DNA from 3 places in the Wenzhouxiangella sp. XN24 genome. Region 2 is predicted to be linked to each of the others. Evidence: predicted binding sites of a transcription regulator. Region 2 holds the regulator's gene; each other region holds the start of a gene.

Region 1 (3,971 bases), on a different contig from region 2:
GGATCGTTGTTGATCTGTTGTGCAGCGCGCAGCAGGCGGCTGGCCTGGACGAACGCCGTCGCGGGGATCGGCAGGGTGCTGACCGAGGCGTCCGGGTCGGCGTTGGGGCGGACCTGGCGCACGGCCTGGTCCATCGCGTCGGTCGCATTCACGTCGTACACGCGCAATTCGTTGCTCATGGTCTCGAGCAGGACGGCTGCGCTGGCGACGTTGGCGACCGCGGCGATCCGGGAGCGGCTTTCGAGGCCGCCCATGCCGTCGATCCAGCCGTCGATCAGGTCGGACGCGAGGGCCTGCATGATGGCGTCCCCGTCCATGGTGCTGCCGGTAGCGGTCATGGCATCGCGGGTGCGACGGATCATTTCGCCGAGCGTTTCGCTGGAGCGGACGATCATGTGGATGTTTTCGTCGGTGATCGGGGTCTCGACGGGATCGGCGATCACCGCCGTGTCGAGACCGAAGCCGTAGCGCGTGACGACGGCGTGGCTGGCGGCAGTGACGGTCTCGTTGCTGACGCCGCCGTTCATGCGGGCGGCTTCGAAGATCAGCGTCGAGAAGGGGTTCAGGTTCTTGACGGTGCGGTTCGACGGGCTATGCAGGACGGCGACCAGTTCGAAATCGGGAGCGAGTCCGGTGACGAGGTCGGTGCCCTGGTCGGCGCGAATCGTGAGTGCGTAATGCTTGCCCTGGGTCTTGATCCTGACGTCGTAGTCGGCGGTGCTGCCGCTGGTGCTTTCGCTGAGCAGGAGGCCGGTGTTGGCGAGGACGCGGACGCGGGCGCCGATGATGGGGCCGTCGCCGACGCTGCCGGTGATGTGGGTTTCGACCTCGGGATCGATTGGCGGGGTCGTGCTGGGGGGCGGCGTCGTGCTGCTTGGCGGCGGCGGCGTCACGGCCGCCGCGGTGTCATCGCTCTCGCTGCCGCAGCCGCTCAGCGTCGTCAGCAGGAATGCAACCGTCAGTGCGGTGAAACGCGACTTTAGAAGTGTGTTCCAGGTAGCCATGGCGAAACCTCGCTTCGCATCATGGCCACGGAAAAGTTGAACTCACGGGTAGCAGTGCATTGCAGTGCGCGGACAGGACCGCGCCGGATCGGACGCGCCGGAGAGGGAAAGAGGCTCGCTAACCTGGAGCGGCGTTGCAGCCTGAGATATGAAGAATGTCTTTCCATGTTTTCTGGCGGCCCCGCTATCGTAGAACCCTGCGTTGGGTTCCTTAGACCGGTGGCTTTGCGTCCTCACCTTTCAGTGAGTTTGCCTTTTTCAGTGGCCTCGACTTTCGTAAGTCTTTACGTATCGCCCGTTTCCGGGATGTACCGACAGGGGAAACCGCCGAGAGGCTTGGCCGTTCGGGGGTCTTTGGTACAGGAGGTTGCCGTTTGGCTGGAGGGCGCCCTGGGAGGGGGAGTAGCGCGATCCGGTTCTTTGGCAACCCCGCTGTCGTAGGACCTTGTCCCTTAGACCGGTGGCTTTGCGTCCCCGCCTTTCGACGAGTTTGCCCTTGTCAGTGGGGGTAGTTCTACGCCCGGTCGGGGTGGGGTGCAATAGGTATTTGGCGCGGGTTTGGGGGGAGAGATGGGAAGTGTGACGGGGGTCACACTCTGGTTGGCTGGTTGGGGTCGGACCGTAGTAAGTGTATGAAATAAATAGAGAAAGGGCAAAATACGCCCTTTTTAGAAGGCTTAGAATGGATTTCTCTTGGGTAAAAACGGCTTCTAAGGCCGGTCAACTCGCTTAAAGCCTGAATCGCACTCCGGGGGGGCATTGCGGTGAAATGCCTTGGTATAGCCGACGCGAGCGACGCCATCATTCTTGCAAAGGTGTGGCTCGAAAAAGAAAAGCCCCCTGCAACTTCGTTGCAGGGGGCTTTTGCGTCGGTCTACGGATCGACGGAAACCCGTCCTTCCGAATCAGTTCAGGCAGCAGCGCGTCTACGCGCGAAGCCAACGCCGATCAGGCCAAGTCCCAACAGAGCCAGTGTGCCAGGCTCCGGTACAGCAGTTGCCACCTCGAAGGCGACGCCGTTGGCGCTTGAGAGTTCAACTTTATCAAACTTGCCGACGAAACTGACGTAGGCATCGAAACCGAAATTGTTCGCGGTGCCCCCACCAATAGAACTCAGCGTCGTGCCAGTGATGGCCAGGACGTTGCTACCGCCGGAGAAGAACGTCACCACGTTGTACGAGTCCACCGATCCCCAGTAGAAATCGAACGCGCCGTCCAGGTCGGAGATGACGATCTTACTGATTGCGCCCGGAGGCACATTTTTACTGCTGGTCACGTTATATGACAACGTCTTGTCCGGGTCGGACGAGTCCCACCCGGGAGTCTTGTAGTCGCCGGGCTCGAATTCAGCGGGAGCAATAACAGCGCCACCGCTTACGGTGTAGCGGTCGCCGAGTTGTACGCAGGTTGCGGCAATGCAGTCCTCGCCAAGGTATTCGCCTGTGATTCCGCTGGAAGTGTCGTCAACGAAAATCGGCCCAGCGGACGCAACGCCGGTCCCCAACGCAGACAATGCCAAAAGGCTCGCTGCCGCGCCGAAAGTCTTGTATCTCTGAGTCAAGTTCATTTTTTCATTCCCTCGCGCCTGATCCGCGCAGTTTCGTTCTAAACCGTCATCCGGGATGTGAATCCCGTTCGTGGAGAGACATACAAGTTTCGTACCATAGTCTCAACCGACTGAAATAAATGCCGTTATTGCGGCGCGACAGCGTTCGAGAATCAGAAATTGTAAGGAATTTCGACAAAAAGCCGGGTGGTCTACGCGCTGTACCGCGGCGCCCGCTCCCAGGCCAGCGAGGAGGCGACGATCTGGTCCAGGTCGTCGTGCTTCGGCGTCCAGCCAAACAGCTCGCGGATGCGGCTCGCGTTCGCAACCAGCGTCGGCGGATCGCCGGCGCGACGCTCGGCCTCGCGCACGGGCAGCGGCTCGCCAGTGACGCGTTCGAAGGCCTGCGCAACTTCACGCACACTGTAGCCGTGCCCGTAGCCGCAGTTGAGCACCTTTGGTTCGCCGCCGTCGCGCAACCAGCGCAACGCATCGAGATGCGCGGTGGCCAGGTCTTCGACATGGATGTAGTCACGCACGCCAGTGCCGTCCGGCGTGTCGTAGTCGGTGCCAAAAATGGTGAGCGCTTCGCGTTTCCCAACCACCACTTCGCACGCGACCTTCACCAGCAGCGTGGCATTCGGCGTGGATTGGCCGATGCGCCCTTCGGGATCGCTGCCGGCCACATTGAAGTAACGCAGCGCGACGTATGACGGGCCACCCGCCGCCGCGAGATCCCGCAGCATCCACTCGCTCATCAGCTTGGACGTGCCATAAGCGTTGATCGGCGCCGTCGGCGTGTCTTCGCTCGCGACGCCGCCCGGCGGCAGGCCGTACACGGCGGCCGTGGACGAGAACACGATGTGCTTCACCCCGGCCTCGGCAGCGCACTGCAGGAGATTCCGCGTCGCGCAGGTGTTGTTCCGGTAGTACTTCAGCGGATCGGTGACCGATTCCGGGACCACGGTATGCGCTGCGAAGTGCATGATCGTGTCGATGTCGTGCTCGGCCAGGACGCGGCTCACGAGCGCCTGGTCACCGGTATCGCCGATCACCAGTTCGCCATGCGTCACGGCTTCGCGAAACCCGGTACACAGGTTGTCGAGCGTTACGACACGCTCGCCGGCTTCGCCGAGTTGTCGCGCCACGTGGCTGCCGATGTAGCCGGCACCGCCGGTGACGAGAATCCCTTGCGCCATCTGTGTTCTCCGGGGAGTTGACGGGTTCGCATCATAGCAATCGTCGGGCGGCGAGAAATGCCAAATCGGTCAAGCTACCGGCGCCCTGGGGATCGATTGACGAAAAGAAAAGGGCAGCCTTGCGGCTGCCCTTTGTCATGTTGCGTCGGTCGCTGTAAGGAGCGGGGTCGGCGCACCTCCCCTTCGTTGTCTTACTGGCTCCGGCGACGACGCAGGGCGCCC
Region 2 (17,507 bases):
TTCCTGGCGGGCAGCCACGGTTTCGAAATTGCCGGCGCCGAGGGCTCGGGCCTGGCCCTGGAGAAAGGCAGCGAGTTTCTCGGGCGGCTGGATGCGGCCGAGGGCCGTCTCCGCGAGGGGCTGGCCGGCATCGAGGGTCACGCGGTCGAGCGCAAGAAGTACTCCATCGCCGTGCACTATCGGAACGTGGTGCCGTCCGAGGTGAACCGGATCGAGGGGCTGCTGGAGACCGTGCTGGACGAGGAACCCGGCCTGCACCTCGGGCACGGCAAGAAGGTGTTCGAGCTGCGGCCGGGCATCGACTGGCACAAGGGCGAGGCGGTGCGCTGGATCCTGGCGCGCCTCGCGGACACGCGGCCGGGCATCGTCCCCGTTTACCTCGGTGACGACATCACGGACGAGGACGCCTTCCGCGCGCTGGCAGGCCATGGCGTGTGCATCGCGGTGCGCCACGACGAGACGCGCCCCACCGCAGCCGACTACACGCTGGCGGACACCGAGGATGTGCGACGCTTCCTCGAATGGCTCGACGACGTACTCGCGGGCGCACGGGAAGGCGATTGATCCCGGCGGGCTTGAAGCTCGGCTATCTCGCGTTCGTGGCCGTGATGGTGCCCTCGTACCTGTTTTATTACGGGCCCCACAGCTTCCTGTGGTTTTCCAACCTGGCGCTGTTGACCGGGCTGCTGGCCGCCTGGCTCGAGAACCGCTGGCTGGCGAGCATGGCGCTGGTGGCCACGCTGTTGCCCGAGCTCGGCTGGATCGTGTCCTTCGTCGGCGGCCTGGCGGGCGTGGCGCCGCTGCGTGAGCTCGTCAGCTACATGTTCGATCCGGGGATCCCGCTGTTCATGCGCGCGCTCTCGCTGTATCACCTGCCGCTGCCCTTCGTGCTGTTCTGGATGACCTGGCGGCTGGGCTACGAGCCGCGCGCCTGGCGGCTCTTGCTGCTCGTCGGCTACGGCGTGCTGCTGCTGTCCTTCCTGCTCGCGGCCCCGGGGCGCAGCGTCAACTGGGTGCTCGGGCCGGTCGCGGGCGAGCCGCAACCCTGGCTGCCGCCACTGGCCTGGCTGGGCCTGGTGATGGCGGGTTTCACGCTGGTCTGGTGGCTCACGCACCGGTTCGTGGCCCGGGTGACGGCCACGAACCGGCGCTTCGCCTGAGCGCTCCGGAGCCGCTCAGTAGCGGTAGTGGTCCGGCTTGTAGGGTCCCTGCGGCGCGACGCCGATGTAGTCGGCCTGGTCGGGACGCAGCGTCGTGAGGTGCGCGCCGATCCGCTCGAGATGCAGGCGCGCGACTTCCTCGTCCAGCGCCTTCGGCAGGACATAGACCTTGTTTTCGTAACGGCCGTCGTTGCCGAACAGCTCGATCTGGGCCAGCACCTGGTTGGTGAAGCTCGCCGACATCACGAAGCTCGGGTGGCCGTGGGCACAGCCCAGGTTCACGAGGCGGCCTTCGGCCAGCAGGATGATGCGCTTGCCGTCGGGGAAGATCACGTGGTCTACCTGGGGCTTGATGTTGTCCCACTCGTACTTCTTCAGGCCGGCGACATCGATCTCGTTGTCGAAGTGCCCGATGTTGCACACGATCGCCTGGTTCTTCATCCGCAGCATGTGGTCGTGGGTGATGACGTGGTAATTGCCGGTCGCGGTGACGAAAATGTCCACCTTGTCCACGACGTCGTCCAGCGTGACCACCCGGTAGCCTTCCATGCTCGCCTGCAGCGCGCAGATCGGGTCGATCTCGGTCACCCACACGGTCGCGCCGAGGCCGCGCAGCGACTGGGCGCAGCCCTTGCCGACGTCGCCGTAGCCGGCGATCAGCGCGACCTTGCCGGCGATCATCACGTCGGTGGCGCGCTTGATGCCGTCGACCAGCGATTCACGGCAGCCGTAGAGGTTGTCGAACTTGCTCTTGGTGACCGAGTCGTTGACGTTGATGGCGGGGAACGGCAGGCGGCCTTCCTTTTCCATCTGGTAGAGCCGGTGCACGCCCGTGGTGGTTTCCTCGGTGACGCCCCGGATGCTCTCCTGGGCCTTCGTGTACCAGCCGGGGCGCGATTCGATGCGGCGCTTGATGGCCTTGAACAGCGCGACTTCCTCTTCGCTGGAGGGATTGTCGAGCAGCGATGGATCGCTTTCGGCGCGGGCGCCGAGCGTCACCGCGAGGGTCGCGTCGCCGCCGTCGTCGAGAATCATGTTCGGCAGGCCGCCGTCGCCCCACTCGAGAATGCGATGGGTGAATTCCCAGTACTCGTCCAGCGTCTCCCCCTTGAAGGCGTAGACCGGCACGCCGGCCTTGGCGATGGCGGCGGCGGCGTGGTCCTGGGTGGAGTAGATGTTGCAGGAGGCCCAGCGCACGTCGGCGCCGAGCTCGACCAGCGTCTCGATCAGCACCGCCGTCTGCACCGTCATGTGCAGGCTGCCGGCGATGCGGGCGCCCTTCAGCGGCTTGTCCTGGCCGTGCTTGGCGCGCAGGGCCATGAGCCCCGGCATCTCGGTCTCGGCAATGGCGAGTTCCTTGCGGCCCCAGTCGGCGAGGCCGATGTCGGCGACGTGGTAGTCGGGCTTAAGGGGCTGTGCGGTCTGGCTGCTCATGGTTTGCTCCGGGTTCTGTTCGACGTTGCTGGTTGCTTTCGCGCGAAACTCACGCTTCGTTTCGCAACAGCTCGGCTTTGTTCGTCTGTTCCCACGTGAACGCGGGGTTGCTGCGACCGAAATGGCCGTAGGCCGCGGTCGCCTGGTAGATCGGCCGGATCAGGTCCAGCTCCATGATGATGCCGTAAGGCGTCAGGTCGAAATGCGCCCGCACCAGTTCCGTGAGGCGCTGGTTGGACACCTTGCCGGTGCCGAAGGTCTCGACCGTGATCGAGGTCGGCTCGGCCACGCCGATGGCGTAGGAAATCTGGATTTCGCAACGCTCGGCGAGCCCTGCGGCGACGATGTTCTTCGCCACCCAGCGCGCCGCGTAGGCCGCCGAGCGGTCCACCTTCGAGGGGTCCTTGCCGGAGAATGCGCCGCCGCCGTGGCGGGCCATCCCGCCGTAGGTGTCGACGATGATCTTGCGCCCCGTCAGGCCGCAGTCCCCCAGCGGGCCGCCGATGACGAAGGAGCCGGTCGGGTTGATGTGGAAGCGCTTGCAGGAGTCCAGCCACTCGGCCGGGATCACCGGCTGGATGATGACCTCCATCACCGCTTCCTCGAGCTCCTTGCGGCCGATGTCGGGGGCATGCTGCGTGGACAGCACGATGGCATCGATGCCGACGGGACGGTTGCCCTCGTAGCGGAAGGTGATCTGGCTCTTGGCGTCCGGGCGCAGCCACGGCAGCGTACCGTTCTTGCGCTCGATGGCCTGGCGCTCCACCAGCTTGTGGGCGTAGTAGATCGGCGCCGGCATGAGCGACTCGGTCTCGCTGGTGGCATAGCCGAACATCAGCCCCTGGTCTCCGGCGCCCTGGGAGCGGGGGTCGGTGCGGTCCACGCCCTGCGCGATGTTCGGCGACTGCTTGCCGATGGCGTTGAGCACGGCGCAGGTGGCGCCGTCGAAGCCCAGCTCGGAACTGTTGTAGCCGATGTCGAGAATGGTGCGGCGGGTGATTTCCTCGAGATCCACCCAGGCGGTGGTCGTCACCTCGCCCGCGATGATCGCCATGCCTGTCTTGACCATGGTCTCCACGGCCACGCGGGCCCTGGGGTCTTCGTTGAGGATGGCGTCGAGGACGGCATCGGAGACCTGGTCGGCGATCTTGTCCGGGTGTCCTTCGGAGACGGATTCCGAAGTGAACAGGAAATCATTGGCCATGGGTTACGTTCCGTGTTGGGGCAGAAAAAAGAGCGGTAGTATAGCCGTTTCCGGCCCCCAGGAACCCGGCGGGGGTCACAGGCTTGCCGCTGCGGCGTGATTCGGCGAACATGCAGGGTTTACCCTTCACGCGATTTTCCGGAGCCGAGATGCCCTCGCGCAGAGATCTCGCAAACGCCATTCGTGCGTTGAGCATGGATGCCGTCCAGCAAGCCAATTCGGGGCATCCCGGCATGCCGATGGGCATGGCGGACATTGCCGAAGTCCTGTGGAACGACTACCTGCGACATAATCCCGGCAATCCGCGCTGGCCGGACCGGGACCGCTTCGTCGTCTCCAACGGCCACGGCTCGATGCTGCTGTACGCGACCCTGCACCTGGCCGGCTACCCGCTGGGGATGGACGAGATCCGCAACTTCCGGCAGCTCGGCGCCCGCACGGCGGGCCACCCGGAATACGACCCCGAGATCGGCATCGAGACCACCACCGGTCCGCTGGGCCAGGGGCTCGCCAACGCAGTGGGGATGGCCGTAGCCGAGCGCGCCCTGGCGGCGTCGTTCAATCGGCCGGGTTTCGACATCATCGATCACCATACCTGGGTCTTCGCGGGCGACGGCTGCCTGATGGAAGGCATTTCCCACGAGGCGTGCTCGCTCGCGGGGACGCTGGGCCTCGGCAAGCTGGTGGTGTTCTACGACGACAACGGCATTTCCATCGACGGCGAGGTGGAAGGCTGGTTCACCGACGACACGCCGGCGCGGTTTGCGGCCTATGGCTGGCACGTGGTGCCGGCGGTCGACGGCCACGATCCCGCGGCGATCAGGGCCGCCATCGAGGCGGCGCGCGCCGAGACCGGCCGGCCGACGCTGATCTGCTGCCGCACCGTGATCGGCTGGGGATCGCCCAACAAGCAGGGCACCGAGGCCACCCACGGCGCGGCGCTCGGCCCGGAGGAGGTCGCGCAGACCCGGGAGAACATCGGCTGGCCGCACGCGCCGTTCGTGATACCCGACGAGATTCGCGCCGGGTGGGATGCGCGGGAGCGCGGTGCCGCGCTGGAAGAGGCCTGGCAGCAACGGCTCGAAGCTTACGGGCGCGAGTATCCGGCGGAGCACGCGGAACTGACCCGGCGCCTGGCCGGCGAGTTGCCGGCGGACTGGGATAAGGCGGCCGACGAGGTCGTCGCGGCGCTCGCGGCGAGCGGCGCCAAGGTAGCCACCCGCAAGGCCTCCGAGCAGTCGCTGGACGGCTTCGGTCCGCTGTTGCCCGAGCTGATCGGCGGCTCCGCCGACCTGAGCGGGTCCAACAACACGTTTTTCAAGGGCAGCGTGCGCATCGCCGCGGGCGGCTTCGCCGGCAATTACCTGCATTTCGGGGTACGCGAGTTCGGCATGACGGCGATGCTCAGCGGGTTGTCCCTGCACGGCGGCTTCCGGCCCTACGGCGGCACCTTCCTGGTGTTCTCCGACTACGCCCGCAATGCCGTGCGCATGGCCGCGTTGATGCACCAGCCGGTGACGCTCGTGTACACCCATGACTCGATCGGTCTCGGCGAGGACGGCCCGACCCACCAGCCGATCGAGCACCTCGCCAGCCTGCGCCTGATCCCGGGGCTGCGGGTGTGGCGTCCGTGCGACGTCGCGGAGACCGCGGTCGCGTGGCGCGATGCGCTCGAAAGCGCGTCGCACCCGACGGTGCTCGCCCTGTCGCGCCAGAACCTGCCTGCGCAAAGCCGCGATGCGGCGACGCTCGCGGCCATCGGCCGCGGCGGCTACGTACTGCATGAGCCGGAGAGCCCCCCCGTCGCGCTGCTGATCGCCACGGGATCCGAAGTGGAACTGGCGATGCAGGCGGCGACGTTGCTCGCCAAGGAAGGGATCGCCGTGCGCGTGGTCTCCATGCCCTGCATCGATCTTTTCCGCGCGCAGGATGCGGCATGGCGCGATGCGGTCCTGCCGCCGTCGATCACGGCCCGGCTCGCAGTGGAGGCCGGGGTGCCGGACAGCTGGTATCCCTTCGTCGGTCCGGCCGGCGACATCGTGGCGATGGACCGCTTCGGCGAGTCCGCGCCGGCGTCGGCCCTGTTCGAGCATTTCGGCTTCACGCCGGAAGCCGTCGCCGGACGGCTCCGCAAGCTACTCTAGTTTCACGCAGTTTCATTTCGCGCTCCGGCCGCGGGCCGGAGACGGCAGTCAAGGAGAACAGCAATGGCGATCAAGGTTGGCATCAACGGTTACGGGCGCATCGGCAGGAACATCCTCCGGGCCCTCTACGAATACGATCGCACGGGCGAGATTTCCATCGTCGCGATCAACGACCTCGGGGACGCGCAGACCAACGCCCACCTGACCCGCTACGACACGGCCCACGGCAGGTTCAACGGCCAGGTCGAGGTCGATGGCGACAGCCTGGTGGTCAACGGTGACCGCATCCGGGTGCTCGCGGAGCGCAATCCGGCCAACCTGCCCTGGAAGGAACTCGGCGTGGAGGTCGTGCTCGAATGCACCGGCCTGTTCACGAGCAAGGAAAAAGCATCGGCGCACCTGCAGGCGGGTGCGAAGAAGGTCATCATCTCGGCGCCCGGCGGCAAGGACGTGGACGCCACGATCGTCTATGGCGTCAACCATGAGACACTCAAGGCCAGCGACGAGGTCATCTCGAACGCTTCCTGCACCACGAATTGCCTGGCGCCGCTGGTCCAGCCGCTGCACCAGGCCATCGGCGTGGTGAGCGGCCTGATGACGACGATCCATGCCTACACCAACGACCAGGTGCTGACCGACGTCTACCATTCCGACCTGCGCCGCGCCCGTGCCGCGGCGATGTCGATGATCCCGACGAAGACCGGCGCCGCCGCGGCCGTGGGCCTGGTGCTGCCCGAGATCGCGGGCAAGCTCGACGGTTTCGCCATTCGCGTGCCGACCATCAATGTCTCGATGGTGGACCTGACGTTCCAGGCTGCGCGCGACACGAACCGGGAAGAAATCGACGACGTGCTCGAAAAGGCGTCGCAGGGCCGGCTGAAGAACATCCTCGGCTTCAATCGCGAGCCGCTGGTGTCGATCGACTTCAACCACGACCCGCGCTCGTCGATCTACGAGGCGTCGCTGACCCGCGTCATCGACAACCGCCTGGTCAAGCTGTGCGCCTGGTACGACAACGAGTGGGGGTTCTCCAATCGCATGCTCGACACCACGCTGGCGCTCGTCAACGCGAAATAGGGCGCCGACGTGCAAGTCATCCGCATGCAGAACCTGGACCTGGAAGGCCGGCGGGTATTGTTGCGGGAGGACCTGAACGTCCCGCTCGAGAACGGCCGGGTGAGCAGCGACGCCCGCATCCGCGCGGCCTTGCCCACCATTCGTCTCGCGCTGGACAAGGGCGCCGCAGTGATGGTGATGTCGCATCTCGGGCGGCCGGCCGAGGGCGACTTCGATCCCCATTTCTCGCTGGCGCCCGTGGCGACACGGCTTGCCGAGCTGCTGCCGGGACCGGTGCGGCTGGAGCGTGACTGGCTGGACGGCGTCGAGCTCTCGCCCGGCGAGGTCGTGCTGTGCGAGAACGTGCGCTTCAACGCCGGAGAGAAACGGGACGACGAGGGACTCGCCAGGCGCATGGCCGCGCTGTGCGACGTGTTCGTGATGGATGCATTCGGCACGGCGCACCGCGCCCAGGCCAGCACCCACGGCGTGGCGCGGTACGCCCCGGTCGCCTGCGCGGGGCCGTTGCTGGTCGACGAGCTCGAGGCACTCGGCCGGGCCCTGCATGAGCCCGCTCGCCCGCTCGTGGCCATCGTCGGCGGTTCCAAGGTGTCGACGAAGCTGAGTGTGCTCGACACGCTGCTCGACAAGGTCGACCAGCTGATCGTGGGAGGCGGGATCGCGAACAACTTCATCGCAGCCGCCGGCCACCCGGTGGGCAAATCGCTGTATGAGCCCGAACTGGTCGAGGAAACGCGCGGCCTCGTGGCCAAGGCCGCGGCGCGTGGCGCCGCCGTGCCCCTGCCCATCGACGTCGTTGTGGCGGGGGGGCTGGAATCGCACCACGGCGCGCGGACATTGCCGGTCTCCGAGGTCGGCGAGGCCGACATGATTCTCGACGTCGGCCCCGACACGTCTGCCGCCTATGCCGCGGTCCTGGCGCAGGCAGGCACGATCGTCTGGAACGGCCCGGTAGGGGTTTTCGAGGACGACCGGTTCGCTGCGGGCACGCGGGCGCTGGCCGAGGCCGTCGCCGCCAGCAAGGCGTACTCCATCGCGGGCGGCGGGGACACGCTGGCGGCGCTGGATGCTTTCGGCCTGGCCGACAAGGTGTCTTACGTGTCCACGGGCGGCGGCGCTTTTCTCGAGTTCCTCGAGGGACGCACCTTGCCTGCGGTGGCCATGCTCGAAGCGCGGGCGCGCGGTTAGGCCCGGCCCTTGGCCAAGCGCACCAAGATCGTCGCGACGCTCGGTCCGGCCACGGATGCGCCTGGTGTGCTCGAGGCGCTCCTGCGGGCCGGCGTCGACGTCGTGCGCATCAATTTCTCGCATGGCAGCAACGTGGAGCGCAGGCGACGCATCGAAGCCATCCGCGCGGCCGCGGCGCGGGTCGGCCGGGACGTGGCGATACTCGGCGACCTGCAGGGGCCGAAGATTCGCGTGGAGTGTTTCCGTGGCGGTTCCGTGGAACTGCGCGAAGGCGATCTTTTCGCCCTCGACGCCTCGCTTGCGCCCGACGCCGGCGACGAGCACGCGGTCGGGCTTGCGTACAAGGCCCTGCCCGCGGATGTCCGTCCCGGCGACGTGCTGCTGCTCAACGACGGGGCGATCACCCTGGAAGTCGAGCAGGTCGCTGGGCCGCGTGTCTCATGCCGGGTGCGCGCCGGTGGCATCCTGTCGGATCACAAGGGCATCAATCGTCTCGGCGGCGGGCTCTCGGCCGGGGCGCTGACGGACAAGGACCGCGAGGATATTCGTACCGCGGCCGAGCTGGGAGTCGATTTCCTCGCGGTATCTTTTCCGCGCGATGCCGCAGACATGGAAGAGACCCGCAGCCTGCTGCATGCCGCCGGCGGGCGGGCGCTGCTGGTGGCGAAGATCGAGCGCGCGGAGGCCGTGGAAAACATCGCGGAGATCGTGCGCGCCAGCGACGTCGTGATGGTCGCGCGCGGCGACCTCGGCGTGGAGATCGGCTTCGCCGAGGTGCCCGGCGTGCAGAAGAACATCATCCGCGTGGCCCGCGCCATGAACCGGGTGGTGATCACCGCGACGCAGATGATGGAATCCATGATCCACGAGCAGATTCCGACGCGCGCCGAGGTGTCCGACGTCGCCAACGCCGTCATCGACGGCACGGACGCCGTCATGCTGTCCGGCGAGACGGCCATCGGCCGCTATCCCGTGAAGGCGGTGGAGGCCATGGCCAGCGCCTGCGTGGCGGCGGAAAAGCAGCGCGCGACCTCGATTTCGCATCACCGCATGGACGATGTGTTCGAGCGTATCGACGAGGCGATCGCGATGGCGACCATGTATGTCGCGAACCATCTCGATGTAAAAGCGATCGTCGCCCTGACGGAGTCCGGGAGCACGGCCTTGTGGATGTCGCGCATCCGTTCGGGGATCCCGATCCATGCCTTCAGCCGCAGCGAGAGCACCCGGCGCCGCGTGGCGATGTATCGCGGCGTCTATCCCGTGAGTTTCGATGTGCTGGCGGAGCCGGACGGCAGTTTTGCCGCCATCTGCCGGACGCTCATCGCCCGCGGGATTGCCGCGGTCGGGGATCGCATCCTGCTCACCGAGGGCCATGAGGCCGGCGTCGCGGGGGGCACCAACACGATGAAGATTCTCACCGTCGAGGCGCCGGCCTAGCCGCAGGGCCCGGTCCTTTCCTGGTGGGTGGCCTTCCCGGGCCTAGATCGGGATCAGTTCCTTCTCGCGTTCCGCGGCCCGCGTCAGCGCGGTGACCGCCGCCTGCGGCGTGGGGAACACCTGGCCGGGCGCCATGTGCTCGAAGATTCGGGTACGGCGCAGGCGGTCCAGCACCGGGCCCTTCACGTCGGCGAGATGGATGGTGACGCCCGACTCCCGCAGCGTGTCGATCGCCACCTGCAGCACTTTCAACGCGCTGGAATCGACGAAGCCCACGCCGCTCATCACCAGCACCAGGTGTTGCACCCCGGGGCGTTTCTGGAACTCCCGCGTCAGCATGTCCTGCACATGGCCGACGTTGGCGAAGTAGAGATTTTCGTCTACACGCACGAGCAGGATGTCCGGCCAGGTCTCCACCTTGTGGCGCTCGATGCTGCGGAACTCGGTGGAGTGCGGCAGTCGTCCGACGATGGCGATGTTGGGATGTCCGGTGCGCCACAGGTACAGGAGCACCGACAGCAGCACGCCCATCACGAGTCCGGCCTCGACGCCATAGGCGAGCACCCCGAGGAAGGTGACGAGGTTGGAGGCTCCGTCCGCCTTGCTGTAGCGCCAGGTCTCGGGGATCGACCGCAGGTCGACCAGCCCGGCGACGGCGACGATAATGACCGCCGCGAGCACGGCCTTCGGCAGGCCGCTGAAGGCCGGCGTGAAGAGCAGCAGCGTGGCGGCGGTGAACAGCGCCAGGAATATGGAGGCGAGCTGGCTGTGGGCGCCGGAATTGAAATTCACCATGCTGCGGCTGAAGCTGCCCGCGACGGGCAGGGCGCCGGAGAGGGCGGAGCCGACGTTGGCGCTGCCCAGCGCGAGCAGTTCCTGGTCGGCATCGATCGACTGGCGTCGCCGGCCCGCCAGGTACTTGCTGATGCTCACGCTCTCGACGAACACGATGATGCTGATCAGCGCGGCCGATGGCAGCAGCGCGATCCATGCGCCGGCGCCGGGCATGGTGATGTCCAGCACGGGTGGACGCGCGCTGATCTCGCCGACCACCGGCACGCGCTCCAGCCCCAGGCCCCATACGGCGATAGCCCCGAGCACCAGCACCAGCACCGGGGAGAAACGCGCGAACATGACGTGGCGCCGCCGGCCGCCGCGCACCGTGCCGATCGTCAGCAGCAGGAAGCCGAGTGCGACGCCGCCGAGGACGAGGGTCTGGGGATTCAGAATCGCGGCCCGGCCGCCGAGGTAGGCGAGCATTTCGTGTGGCTGCAGGCCCGAGGGCAACTCGATGCCGGCGAAGTGACGCAGCTGGTCGGCCATGATGACGATGGCCGCGCCGCTGGAAAAACCGGTCAGCACGGGCTGGCTGAGCAGGTTGGCAAACACGCCGAGCTTGATGATGCCCATGGCGAGCAGGATCAGGCCCGACAAGGCGGACAGGATGACCGCGCCCGCGACCGGGTCGATGCCCGCCCCGGCACCCGCCATGGCGGCGGCCACCATGATCGCCGCGATCGACGTCGGGCCGATGGAAAGGTCGCGGCTGGTGCCGAGCAGGGCGTAGAGCACCGCCGGCAGAATCGATGCGTACAGGCCGACGACCGGCGGCAGACCCGCGATCATCGCGTAGGCCAGGCCCTGGGGCACGAGCAACACGGTCGTGATGGCGCCGGCAAAAATATCCGCCGCCAGGTCCTTCCGGGTGGTCAGGCGCACCCAGTGGACGATGGGAAAAAATTTCAGGATTCCGGAGGGCACGGGCGGCAGCCTGGCAAGTGCAGGCATGCACGATAGTTAAACGCGCGGCGGGGGGTCAAGCGCGATGCCGCGGAAAGGCGTCCCGGGGTGCGCCACACCGAGTCCGTGCCGGGCCGCGGCGGGGTTGAATCAGCCCCCGCCGCTGAGCGCGACGATGTCGCTCAGGACTTCCTCCGAGTGCTTGTTCACATCGACCTTCTCGTAGTGGCGCGCCACGACGCCGTCCGGCGAAATGAGAAAAGTCTGGCGGCTGGCGAGCTTGACGAGCCCGAAGTTGCGCAATACGCCGTATCGCTCGGCGGTGGCGCCGCCAGTGTCTGCAAGCAGCGTGAAGGGCAGGCCGTGCTTGGCGGCAAACGCCTCGTGTGTCTCGACGTCATCCAGGCTGATGCCGACGATTTCCGCGCCGTTGTTGCGGAAGGCGAAGATGTTGTCGCGGAACTCGCAAGCCTGCGTCGTGCAGCCGGGCGTATCGTCTTTCGGATAGAAGTACAGCACCAGCCACTTGCCGCTGTAATCCGCCAGGCGGCGGACCTCCCCTTCCTGGTCGGGCAACGCGAAATCCGGGGCCGGCGATCCCTCGGCCGGCGAACCCTGCGCCACGGGCGATACGAGCGTCGCGCAAAGCAGCAGCGCAAGGGCGAAAGACGGCAGTCGGTTCATGATCTTGTCCTGTTTCGAAGGAGCAGGTACGAGGTTTCGCGCGACGCGATGCTACGGATTCCGCGAACCCGGCGCCATCGCACTCCTGGCCAGCCGTTCCAGCCCGGTGTGCCGCACCGTCACGCCGGGAAACTCGTCCTGGAAACGTTCGGCGAGGCGTTCGGCCAGGTACACGGAGCGGTGGCGTCCGCCGGTGCAGCCGATCGCCACGGTCAGGTAACTGCGGTTCGCCGCTTCGATGTGGCCCAGCCAGGTGCCCAGGAACCGCGTGATGTCATCCAGGTAGGCCTGGACTTCGGCGCGGGCCGCGAGGAAATCGACCACGCCGGCCTCGCGCCCGGTCAGGGCGCGCAGGGCCGGTTCCCAGTAGGGATTCGGCAGGAAGCGGGCATCGAAGACGAAGTCCGCGTCCTTGGGAATGCCCTGGCGGAAGCCGAAGGACTCGAACTGCAGCGAGACCTGGTTGCGCGGTTGCTTTGCCACCCGGTCGCGCACCAGGTCGCGGAGCTCGTGGACGCTCATCGTGCTCGTGTCCAGCACGAAGTCCGCCGACTCGGCCAGCGGTGCGAGCAGGTTCTGTTCGAAGCGGATCGCTTCGGCCAGCGTCCGGTCGCCGTCGTCGTCGGGGGTGTGGGGATGCCGGCGCCGCGTATCCAGGTAGCGTTGGACGAGCACGGGCTCGGAGGCATGCAGGAACACCAGCTGGCAGTGGATCCCCCGTTCGCGCAGATCGGCCAGGAGCCTGCGGGTCACCGGCAGGTCCTCGGGGCGGGGCCGCGTATCCAGGCCGATGGCCAGCCGGTTGAACTTGGCATCGTCGCCTTCGACCAGTTCGGTGACCACCATCGAGAGGATCCGCGCCGGCACGTTGTCGAGCGTGTACCACTCGAGATCCTCGAGCATGGCCAGCGCAACGCTTTTGCCGGAACCCGACAGGCCGCTGACGATCACGAGTTCCATCGTCAGCGCCCGCTGGTCATGACGCGGCGGCCCGTCGCGCAGGGTCCGGCGCGGTCAGCAGTTCGTAGATCGCCCGGCTCGAAGTGGCGCCCCGCAGGGCGGTCGCCAGCGTGCGGTCGGCAAACGCGGTCGCCACCAGCGAGACTTCCTCGTGATGGCAGCCGGCATTGTCCGCCGGCGCAGGCACGAGCAGGCCGAAGATCAGGTCGACGGGTTCGCGGTCGGGCATGTCGAAATCCACCGGGCGCGACAGCTTCAGGAAAGCCCCGATCGGCTCTTCGAGATCGGGCAGCCGTCCATGGGGGATCGCGATGCCGTTCTCGATGGCCGTGCAACCGAGTTTTTCCCGCTTGATGAGGCTCTGGAACACATCGCCCTGGTCGATATCGGTCGCGGAGGACAGCAGTTCGCTGAGCACGTCCAGCGCGTGTTTCTTGCTGCGGGCTTCGACGTTGCAGAGCACGCGGCCGGGCAGCAGGAGGGATTGGAAGGTCATGGGGGCACCGGGGTGGAGGGGGCGTGGACTCAGGCGCTGCGCGGGCGCCCGGCCCCGTTGTGGTGATCCGTCAGCTTGTCCTTGTGGCGACGAACCTGGCGGTCGAGGCGGTCGATCATGCCGTCGATCGCGGCATACATGTCTTCTTCCACCGCGGCCGCATGCAGGGTGTCGCCCGCGACGCGCAGCGTGGCTTCGGCCTGGTGACGGAGCTTCTCGACGGTGAGGACGCAATGGACATCGATCAGGTTGTCAAAATGCCGGACGACCTTGTCCATCTTGCTATGCACGTAATCGCGCAACGGCTCGGTGATATCGACGTGGTGACCGGTCAAGTTGATCTGCATGATGGACTCCTTCGGAGTGTTGGAACCGTCCTGGACGGCGGCTCTTGTTTCAATCCTATTCTAGTGGCTGGCTTGCTACGCTGGCTAGGGAGGGTTTTTCGCCGTGGAAAGCGGTTTTCGACCTAGCGGATGGTCACGCGCCGGCGTTCGTTCGATGACGGAAATCCCATGGATTCCCGATACTTGGCGACTGTGCGGCGCGCCACTTCGATACCTTCCTGCACGAGTGCACGGGTGAGGGCGCTGTCGGACAGGGGCTTGGCGGGGTCCTCTTCGGCAATGAGCTTGCGGATCCGGGCACGGATGGCCGTGGACGAAATGCTCTCCCCGTCGCTGCCGGATACCTGGCTGGAGAAGAAGTACCTGAATTCGTAGACCCCCCGCGGCGTATGCATATATTTGCCGGTCGTGGCGCGGGACACGGTCGATTCGTGCAGCTCGAGCGCGTCGGCGATCTCGCGCAGCACCAGGGGCCGCATGCCTTCCTCGCCACGTTCGAGGAATTGTTCCTGGTGGGAGACGATGGCGCGCGCCACGCGGATGAGCGTCTCGTTGCGGATTTCCAGGCTCTTCACCAGCCAGCGGGCTTCCTGCAGCTGGGTCCGCAGCGTCGAATACTCGCCCCCCCGGCCCAGGCTGCCCGCATAGGCTGCGTTCACCCGGAGCCGGGGGGCGATGGCCGGGTTGACGTCGACCCGCCAGCCCGACTCGTCGCGCCGCACAAAAACGTCCGGGACGATGTACTCCGGCGGACGGGTGTCGGCCGCGCCGCCGGGGCGCGGGTTGAGCGAGCGCAGCAAGGCCACTGCATGTTCGAGCTGTTCCACGCTGCACCCAAGGCGCCGGCGTATGGTTGCGTAATCCTGCTCACCGAGCTCCACGAGGCATTCGGAGGCCAGGCGGCGCACCAGTTCCAGGTCCGGGGTGTCCGGTGCGAACGGCGCGAGCTGCAGCAACAGGCACTCCGAGAGGTCGCGCGCGCCGACGCCGAGCGGGTCGAAGCGTTGCACACAGGCCAGCACGCGCTCGACCTCGTCCACGTCGGTGACCAGTTCGGGCGCGAGATTGGTGCAGATGTCCTCGAGGCTTTCCGTCAGGTAACCGTCGTCGTCGATCGCATCGACCAGCATCGTGGCGATGTATTTCCGGTCGCCCTCGGGGAAGGCGACATCCAGCTGTGCGATCAGGTGGTCGCGCAGGGAGCTGCCGCTGACGTCAGCGTAATCCCGCTGGTCTTCGCCGTCGCCGCGACCCTGCCCCGAGCCGCTGTAACCCGAGCCGAAATCCGACACGTCGGCGTAGGACACATCGTCATCGAACCGTTCCGGCGTGTCCGTGCCGCTCTCGGCGGACTGCGCCGCAGGCGTTTCCCGCAATGCATCCGAGGGCGTTTTCTGCTCGCCCTTGGCCGGGGCCAGTTCCAGGCCGTCGTCCATCTCGAGCATGACATTCTTCTCGAGCGCCTCGCGGAGTTCGGCCTGCAGATCGAGCACCGGCAGCTGCAGCAGCCGGATGGCCATCTGCAGCTGGGGCGTGAGCGTCAGCTGCTGGCCGAGTTTGAGTTGTAGCGATTGCTTCATCATCGAACGGTCATCACAGGCGGAAGTGCTCGCCGAGGTAGACCTCGCGAACCTGCCGGTTGGCCAGTATCTCATCTGCAGTGCCGGACGCGATGACCTCGCCGGCGTTGAGGATGAAAGCGCGGCCGCAAATACCGAGTGTTTCCCGCACGTTATGATCCGTGATCAGCACACCGATGCCCCGGTCGCGCAGCTGCCCGATGATGCGCTGGATGTCGATGACGGAGATCGGGTCGACGCCGGCGAACGGCTCGTCCAGCAGGATGAAAGCGGGCTCGGCGGCCAGCGCGCGGGCAATCTCGACCCGGCGGCGCTCACCCCCGGAAAGGCTCAGGCCCTTGCCGTCGCGGATATGGCCGATATTGAGTTCCTCGAGCAGCTCTTCCAGTGCCTGTCGCCGACCGAGCGTGTCGAGGTCCTTGCGTGTCTGGAGCACGCCGAGCACGTTCTGTTCCACCGTCAGCCCACGAAACACCGAGGCCTCCTGGGGCAGGTAGCCGACGCCGAGGCGCGCCCGGCGATGCATCGGCAAGGCCGTGAGTTCGGTGTCGTCGAGCAGGATGCGGCCGCTGTCGCAGGGCACGAGCCCGACGATCATGTAAAACGCCGTGGTCTTCCCGGCGCCATTCGGCCCGAGCAGTCCCACCACCTCGCCGCTCGAGATGGACAGCGACAGGTCGCGCACCACCTGCCGCGAGCGATAGCGCTTGGAGATGCCCTCGGCGCGCAGCGTTCTCATGGCGCACTCGTCCCGTCGGGCGGCGGTTCGTCGGGCGGCGGTTCGTCGGGATCCCCGGACGCCTCGCCGGGAACATCGTCGCCCGGCGTTTCCTCCGCGTCGCCCGGCGGCGTGATGATGATCCGGACGCGTTCGCTGCCTTCATCGTCGGCGCTGGCGATGAGCCGGTCTTCGGCGATGCGGTAGAGCAATCGGCCACCGCTGACTTCGCGCAGGCCGTCCCGCAACGCCGCCTGCCCCGACAGCTCCAGGATGCCTTCGGAGAGGTCGTAGGTGATGCGATTGGCCGTACCCCGCACCACCCGCGGCTCAGGCTCGGGCAGCGTTCGCGTGAAGCGTGCCGGCGCGCCTTCGGCGGTGGCCGCAGCGAGACGATGATCTATGAAGCTCGCCGTGGCGCGCTCCGATTCGATTTCGCCCATCGGGCTGCTGATACGGACGTCGCCGCGGAACAGCCAGCTGCCGTCGGAAAAGTCGAGATCGCGCGATTCCGCGACGTCGGCCGAGATCACCATGTCGCCCTGCTGAATGCGCACTTGCTGGAATACCAGGCGCTCGTTGCGGCGATCGAAGTCCGACGAGGCCGCTTCGAGATTGATTTCCTCCTGCTGGGCGAGCGCGGCAGGCACGCCGAACACCGCCAGCGCGGCTGCCAGCGTTGCCGCGAGGGCGCCCGCGGGCGTCGGCGCGATGGGCCGGCGGCGGGAATCAGGGGAGGAAGCGACCATGGACCTCGGATTGTAACTGCAGCCGCTCCTCCAGCAAGTAAGCGACCATGCCGACGGCCGTGACCTGCTGCGGCCCGACCGTCAGTTCCACCGGGGCGTCGGTGCGCGCGATGTTGGCGGGGATGTCGATCCGCAGCCGCTCGGTGGTCAGCGATGTCGAGTCGTGGTCGCTGGACTCGCTGAGCACATTGACGCCGCCGAAGAGCTGCAGCTGGTCCTGGTCCGCGGACAGCACGCCTTCCGGCGCGGTCAGCAGCCACGGATTCGGGGAGTAGACGTTGTACTCCACCCGGACGTCGTTCAGCAGGGTCGGTCCGTCGAGAGAACGCTGACGGATTTCCTGCGCGATCAGGCGGTACTGCGGCAGGCCGTCAGGGCCCGCAGTCGTTATCTGCGCTTCGGTCATGTAGAAGCCGTCGCCGGCCGGAGTCTCCTCGATCTGGGCGGGCGCCTCCGTGAAGCGCTGGTTGAGCCACCATGCACCCATGGCCAGGCCGGCGAGCAGCACGAACCAGATCCGTCCGCCGCCGCGCACCTCAGCGCGCCCCGAGCAGGAATTCGCAGAACTCCCGCACGGCGCCGCGGC
Region 3 (3,971 bases), on a different contig from region 2:
GGATGCCGCTGCGCGGCCAGGCCATCAACCCCTTGTCGCGGGCCCCGCTGGCCGAACCGCTGGATGTCGGCGTGCGCTCGATCAACGGCCTGTTGACCGTCGCGCGGGGGCAGCGCATGGGCCTGTTCGCCGGCAGCGGCGTCGGCAAGAGTGTCCTGCTCGGCATGATGACCCGCTACACCGCGGCCGACGTGACCGTGGTCGGGCTGATCGGCGAGCGCGGCCGCGAGGTGAACGATTTCGTGCAGAAGACCCTCGGGCCCGAGGGCATGAAGCGCGCCGTGGTGGTCGCCACGCCGGCGGACCATCCGCCGCTGATGCGACTGCACGGCGCCATGCTGGCCACGACGATCGCCGAGTACTTCCGCGATCGCGGCCTGAACGTGCTGTTGCTGATGGATTCGCTGACGCGCTTCGCCCAGGCGCAGCGCGAGATCGGGCTGGCCATCGGCGAACCCCCCGCGACCAAGGGTTACACCCCTTCGGTGTTCGCGCGCCTGCCGCAGCTGGTCGAGCGCGCCGGCAACGGCGAGCCGGGCGGCGGCTCGATCACGGCCTTCTACACCGTGCTCGCGGAGGGCGACGACACGAACGACCCGATCGCCGACGCGGCGCGCGCCGTGCTGGACGGCCACGTCGTGCTCTCGCGGCGCGTGGCGGAGGGTGGCCGCTATCCCGCCGTGGATATCGAGGCCTCCATCAGCCGTGCGATGAACGATATATGCAAGGTCCCGCATCGCGACGCGGCGATGCGTTTCCGGCGCCTGTACGCCACCTGGTCGCAGCACCGCGACCTGTTGAGCGTGGGTGCCTACAAGAGCGGCACCGATCCGGCAGTGGACGAAGCCGTTGCCTACCAGCCGGACCTCGAAGCCTGGCTGTCACAAGACATGCACGACAAGGTGCCCCTGCAGGCGAGTCTCGACTCGCTCGGCCGGGTAGTTGCACCAAAGGCCAAGGAGGCCTGAGACCATGAGCGAAATGCTGAGAAGCCGACGCCTCGAGCCGATCGCCAGGGTCGCGGACCATCGCGAGCAGGCCGCGGCCCAGGAGTTCGGCCGATTCCAGGAAGTCGTCGCCACCCAGGAGCTTCGCCTGGCGGAACTGCGCGCCTGGTGGCGCGAGTACGCCGACGGCCTCGAGGCGCAGGCGAACCGGGATTGCCGCGCGCTGCGCGAGGGCCGGCTGTTCCTCGCCCAGCTCACCGAGGCCATCGAGAAGCAGCAAAACGCCGTCGAGCATGCGCGCCGCGACCTGGAGGCCGCCCGGGCCCGCTGGGTGACTTCGCGCATGGATCACGAGGCCCTGGAAAAAGTGGTCGGTCGTTACCAGGACGAAGAGAGTCGCGAAGCCAGGCGCGGGGAGCAGCGCGAACAGGACGAGTGCGCCATGCGCGGCCGGCGGTCCGGGCCGTGATGTGCGGTTTCCGATCCGGTCTCGCGAAGTCCCGGCGTGGGCCGGGCGGCCTGGCCGCGGGGCCGCGCCGCGCCGCTGGCACGTTTTCTGCAAGGTCTGGCGGCATGAAGTGTTTTTTCGCCCCGGTTATTTCACCAGCCGCGCGCCGTGAGCGCGCCGGGAGACGACCCCGATGATGTCCAATATGCCTGCAGCACTTGCCGAATCCGGTGGCCCGCGGTTGCCGGGCACGCGCGGCGATTCCGCGGAATCCGGCCGCAGCGGCAAGGACAATGAATTCGCCAGTGTCCTGGCCGACAGCGAAAGCCGGGCCCGGTCCGCCGAAAAGCCCGCCGGCGGTGAGGCTTCCAACAGTGCGGCCCGCGAGGATGCCGATGCCGGCAAGGATTCCGCCGCCGGCAAGGAATCATCCGTTGCGGCACAGGACGAAGCAGGCAAGACGAGCGACAAGCCCGGCGCGACGCAACCCGACAGCGGGGCGGAGCAGGAGAAGGCTGCCAGTGGTGGAGCCGGGGCAACGGCGCAGGACCAGGCGGCCGGAACGCAAGACGGTGACGGGCCGACGGAGGACGCGCCTGGCGGCGAGCAGGACGATCCGCTCGGCGTCCTGGCCGGCCAGCCGGACCCGGCAACGGGTGATGCCGGCAGCGGCAATGTCCTGCCGCTCACCGGCGAGCTGTTGCCGCCCGGGGCCGTGAATCCGCCCCCCGGATTCGCGTTCCGCGCGCCCGGCTCGGGGCCGATGCCGGGGGTTCCCGATCCGCTGGCTGCCGCCACGTTGCTGAACGGCGAGTTGCCGGCCGGCGGACTTCCGGCCGGGACGGACGGGCCCGAATCGCTGACGCGCATGCTGGAGATGCTCCGCACGCTGAACGGCATGCCGGGACAGTTCAGGGAACAGCTCCAGGCGGCGATGCTGCGCAAGCCCGGTGCGGCCGGGCTCGAGCTGGTCGAGGCGCCCCGCAGCGGCACCCTCGCCGGCAACAGCAGCTTGCAGGCCGCGGTGAGCGCCTCGCCGCTGGCGAATCTCGCGGCCCAGGCGGGCACGCCCCCCACGACGCCGCCGAGCCTGCCGATCAATATCGCCCCCGGGCGGCCCGACTGGGGCGAGGCCGTCGGCCAGCGGGTCCTGTGGATGGTGTCCAACAAGGCCCAGGAAGCCGAGTTGCGCCTCAACCCGTCGGAGCTCGGCCGGGTGGACGTCAAGGTCCGTGTCGACGAGGACGGCTTGCGCCTGACCTTCGCCGCGGGCAACTCGGCCGTCCGGGAGGCGCTCGAGGCCGCGGCGCCGAGGTTGCGGGAGATGTTCCAGGCCGAAGGCCTGCATCTCGAGAACATGGATATCGGCCAGCAGCAGGCCGGGGCCGGCGAACGCGGTGACGCGAGCGCCGACGCGGAGGCGGGGCGTGGCGTCGGCGAGGCCGACGACGAGACCCTGCCGGGCGCCCAGGCCGTCGCCCGCGCCGGGCTGGGCCTGGTCGACCTGTTCGTCTGACGCCTGCCGGACCGCTCGACCGCTGCGCGTCTCCCGGCCTGCCGGACGATCCGTTGGCGCGACGCCCTCCATGGCGCGTCAAGAAGCTGACAGGGCGCGGACACGCGAATATAACCCCATGTAAATATTAATATTTTCTTTGTGGCACGGCTTTTGCTTCCGTCTTACGCGAGATAGTCGCGTTTGCCAGGAGTGCCACAGAGATGATCAATCCGGAAGTCGATGCCCCCGGGGATTTCGAAGCGCAAGGCTTCGAAGAAGAATTCGAAGAAGGGCTCGAAGAAGGTGTCGAGGGCGAGGCGCCGGCCGCAGCGCCGGGCAAGCGCGGGATCGGTCGCTGGATCCTGATCCTCGTGGTGGTGGCTGGCCTCGGTGCCGGCGGCTGGTTCGGCTGGCAGCAGTTCTCGGCCGGCAACACGGCGGGCGAGACCGCCGACGCGACCCCGGCCGAGCCGAAGCCCGGCGCCCGCAGCAAGGCTTCCTACCTGTCGCTGGATCCGCCCCTCGTCGTGAATTTCGCCGCCGGCGGCCAGCTGCGCTACCTGCAGGTTTCCATCGAGGTGATGACGCTCGGCTCCAAGGAGACCGAGACCATCCAGCGTCACATGCCGGCCGTGCGACACGCGTTGATTTCCCTGTTCAGCGAGCGCGACTACGAGGCGCTGCTGTCGCGCGAGGGCAAGGAGGCGCTACGCCTCGAAGCGCTCGAGACGATCCGCGCCGAGCTGACCATGCTCAGCGGCGAGCCGGCCGCCGAGGACGTCTACTTCACCAGCTTCGTGATGCAATGACATGAGTACCCAGGACCTCCTTTCCCAGGACGAGATCGACGCGCTGTTGCACGGCGTGGACAGCGGTGACGTCGACACGGAAGACGACCTGCGCGCCCACGACGGCGTGGCCCGGGCGGTCGATCTCTCCAGCCAGGACCGCATCGTCCGCGGCCGCATGCCGACGCTCGAGATGATCAACGAGCGTTTTGCGCGCCACCTGCGCATCAGCCTGTTCAACCTGCTGCGCCGCTCCACCGAGATCACCGTCGGCGGCGTGCGCCTGGAGA

Evidence for each region. The regulator sigma-54, encoded in region 2, starts transcription at its own class of promoters, with help from an activator protein. The targets are predictions, from matches to a motif close to TGGCANGNTNCNTGCTT.
Region 1: a site for sigma-54 is predicted at 2,652-2,668, ahead of G6032_RS15495 (PEP-CTERM sorting domain-containing protein). Genes of this name have one in related genera too.
Region 3: a site for sigma-54 is predicted at 1,493-1,509, ahead of G6032_RS07660 (flagellar hook-length control protein FliK). Genes of this name have one in related genera too.

What each region holds. Positions count from the first base shown of each region.
Region 1 covers NZ_JAAMFG010000034.1:664,820-668,790, reverse strand. Annotated here, with positions in the region: gene G6032_RS10835 (putative Ig domain-containing protein) at 1-1,004, opposite strand, end outside; cyclic di-GMP riboswitch class I at 1,176-1,268, opposite strand; cyclic di-GMP riboswitch class I at 1,424-1,509, opposite strand; gene G6032_RS15495 (PEP-CTERM sorting domain-containing protein) at 1,915-2,571, opposite strand; gene galE (UDP-glucose 4-epimerase GalE) at 2,763-3,749, opposite strand; gene G6032_RS10820 (PEP-CTERM sorting domain-containing protein) at 3,941-3,971, opposite strand, start outside.
Region 2 covers NZ_JAAMFG010000021.1:189,517-207,023, forward strand. Annotated here, with positions in the region: gene otsB (trehalose-phosphatase) at 1-564, shown strand, start outside; gene G6032_RS02255 (hypothetical protein) at 609-1,160, shown strand; gene ahcY (adenosylhomocysteinase) at 1,176-2,594, opposite strand; gene metK (methionine adenosyltransferase) at 2,644-3,798, opposite strand; gene tkt (transketolase) at 3,948-5,942, shown strand; gene gap (type I glyceraldehyde-3-phosphate dehydrogenase) at 6,006-7,019, shown strand; gene G6032_RS02280 (phosphoglycerate kinase) at 7,029-8,207, shown strand; gene pyk (pyruvate kinase) at 8,217-9,647, shown strand; gene sulP (sulfate permease) at 9,690-11,408, opposite strand; gene G6032_RS02295 (peroxiredoxin) at 11,538-12,071, opposite strand; gene rapZ (RNase adapter RapZ) at 12,123-13,031, opposite strand; gene G6032_RS02305 (PTS sugar transporter subunit IIA) at 13,048-13,527, opposite strand; gene raiA (ribosome-associated translation inhibitor RaiA) at 13,557-13,874, opposite strand; gene G6032_RS02315 (RNA polymerase factor sigma-54) at 13,997-15,457, opposite strand; gene lptB (LPS export ABC transporter ATP-binding protein) at 15,468-16,193, opposite strand; gene G6032_RS02325 (LptA/OstA family protein) at 16,190-16,921, opposite strand; gene lptC (LPS export ABC transporter periplasmic protein LptC) at 16,902-17,456, opposite strand; gene G6032_RS02335 (HAD-IIIA family hydrolase) at 17,458-17,507, opposite strand, start outside.
Region 3 covers NZ_JAAMFG010000032.1:29,938-33,908, forward strand. Annotated here, with positions in the region: gene fliI (flagellar protein export ATPase FliI) at 1-968, shown strand, start outside; gene fliJ (flagellar export protein FliJ) at 973-1,416, shown strand; gene G6032_RS07660 (flagellar hook-length control protein FliK) at 1,589-2,911, shown strand; gene G6032_RS07665 (flagellar basal body-associated FliL family protein) at 3,115-3,702, shown strand; gene fliM (flagellar motor switch protein FliM) at 3,704-3,971, shown strand, end outside.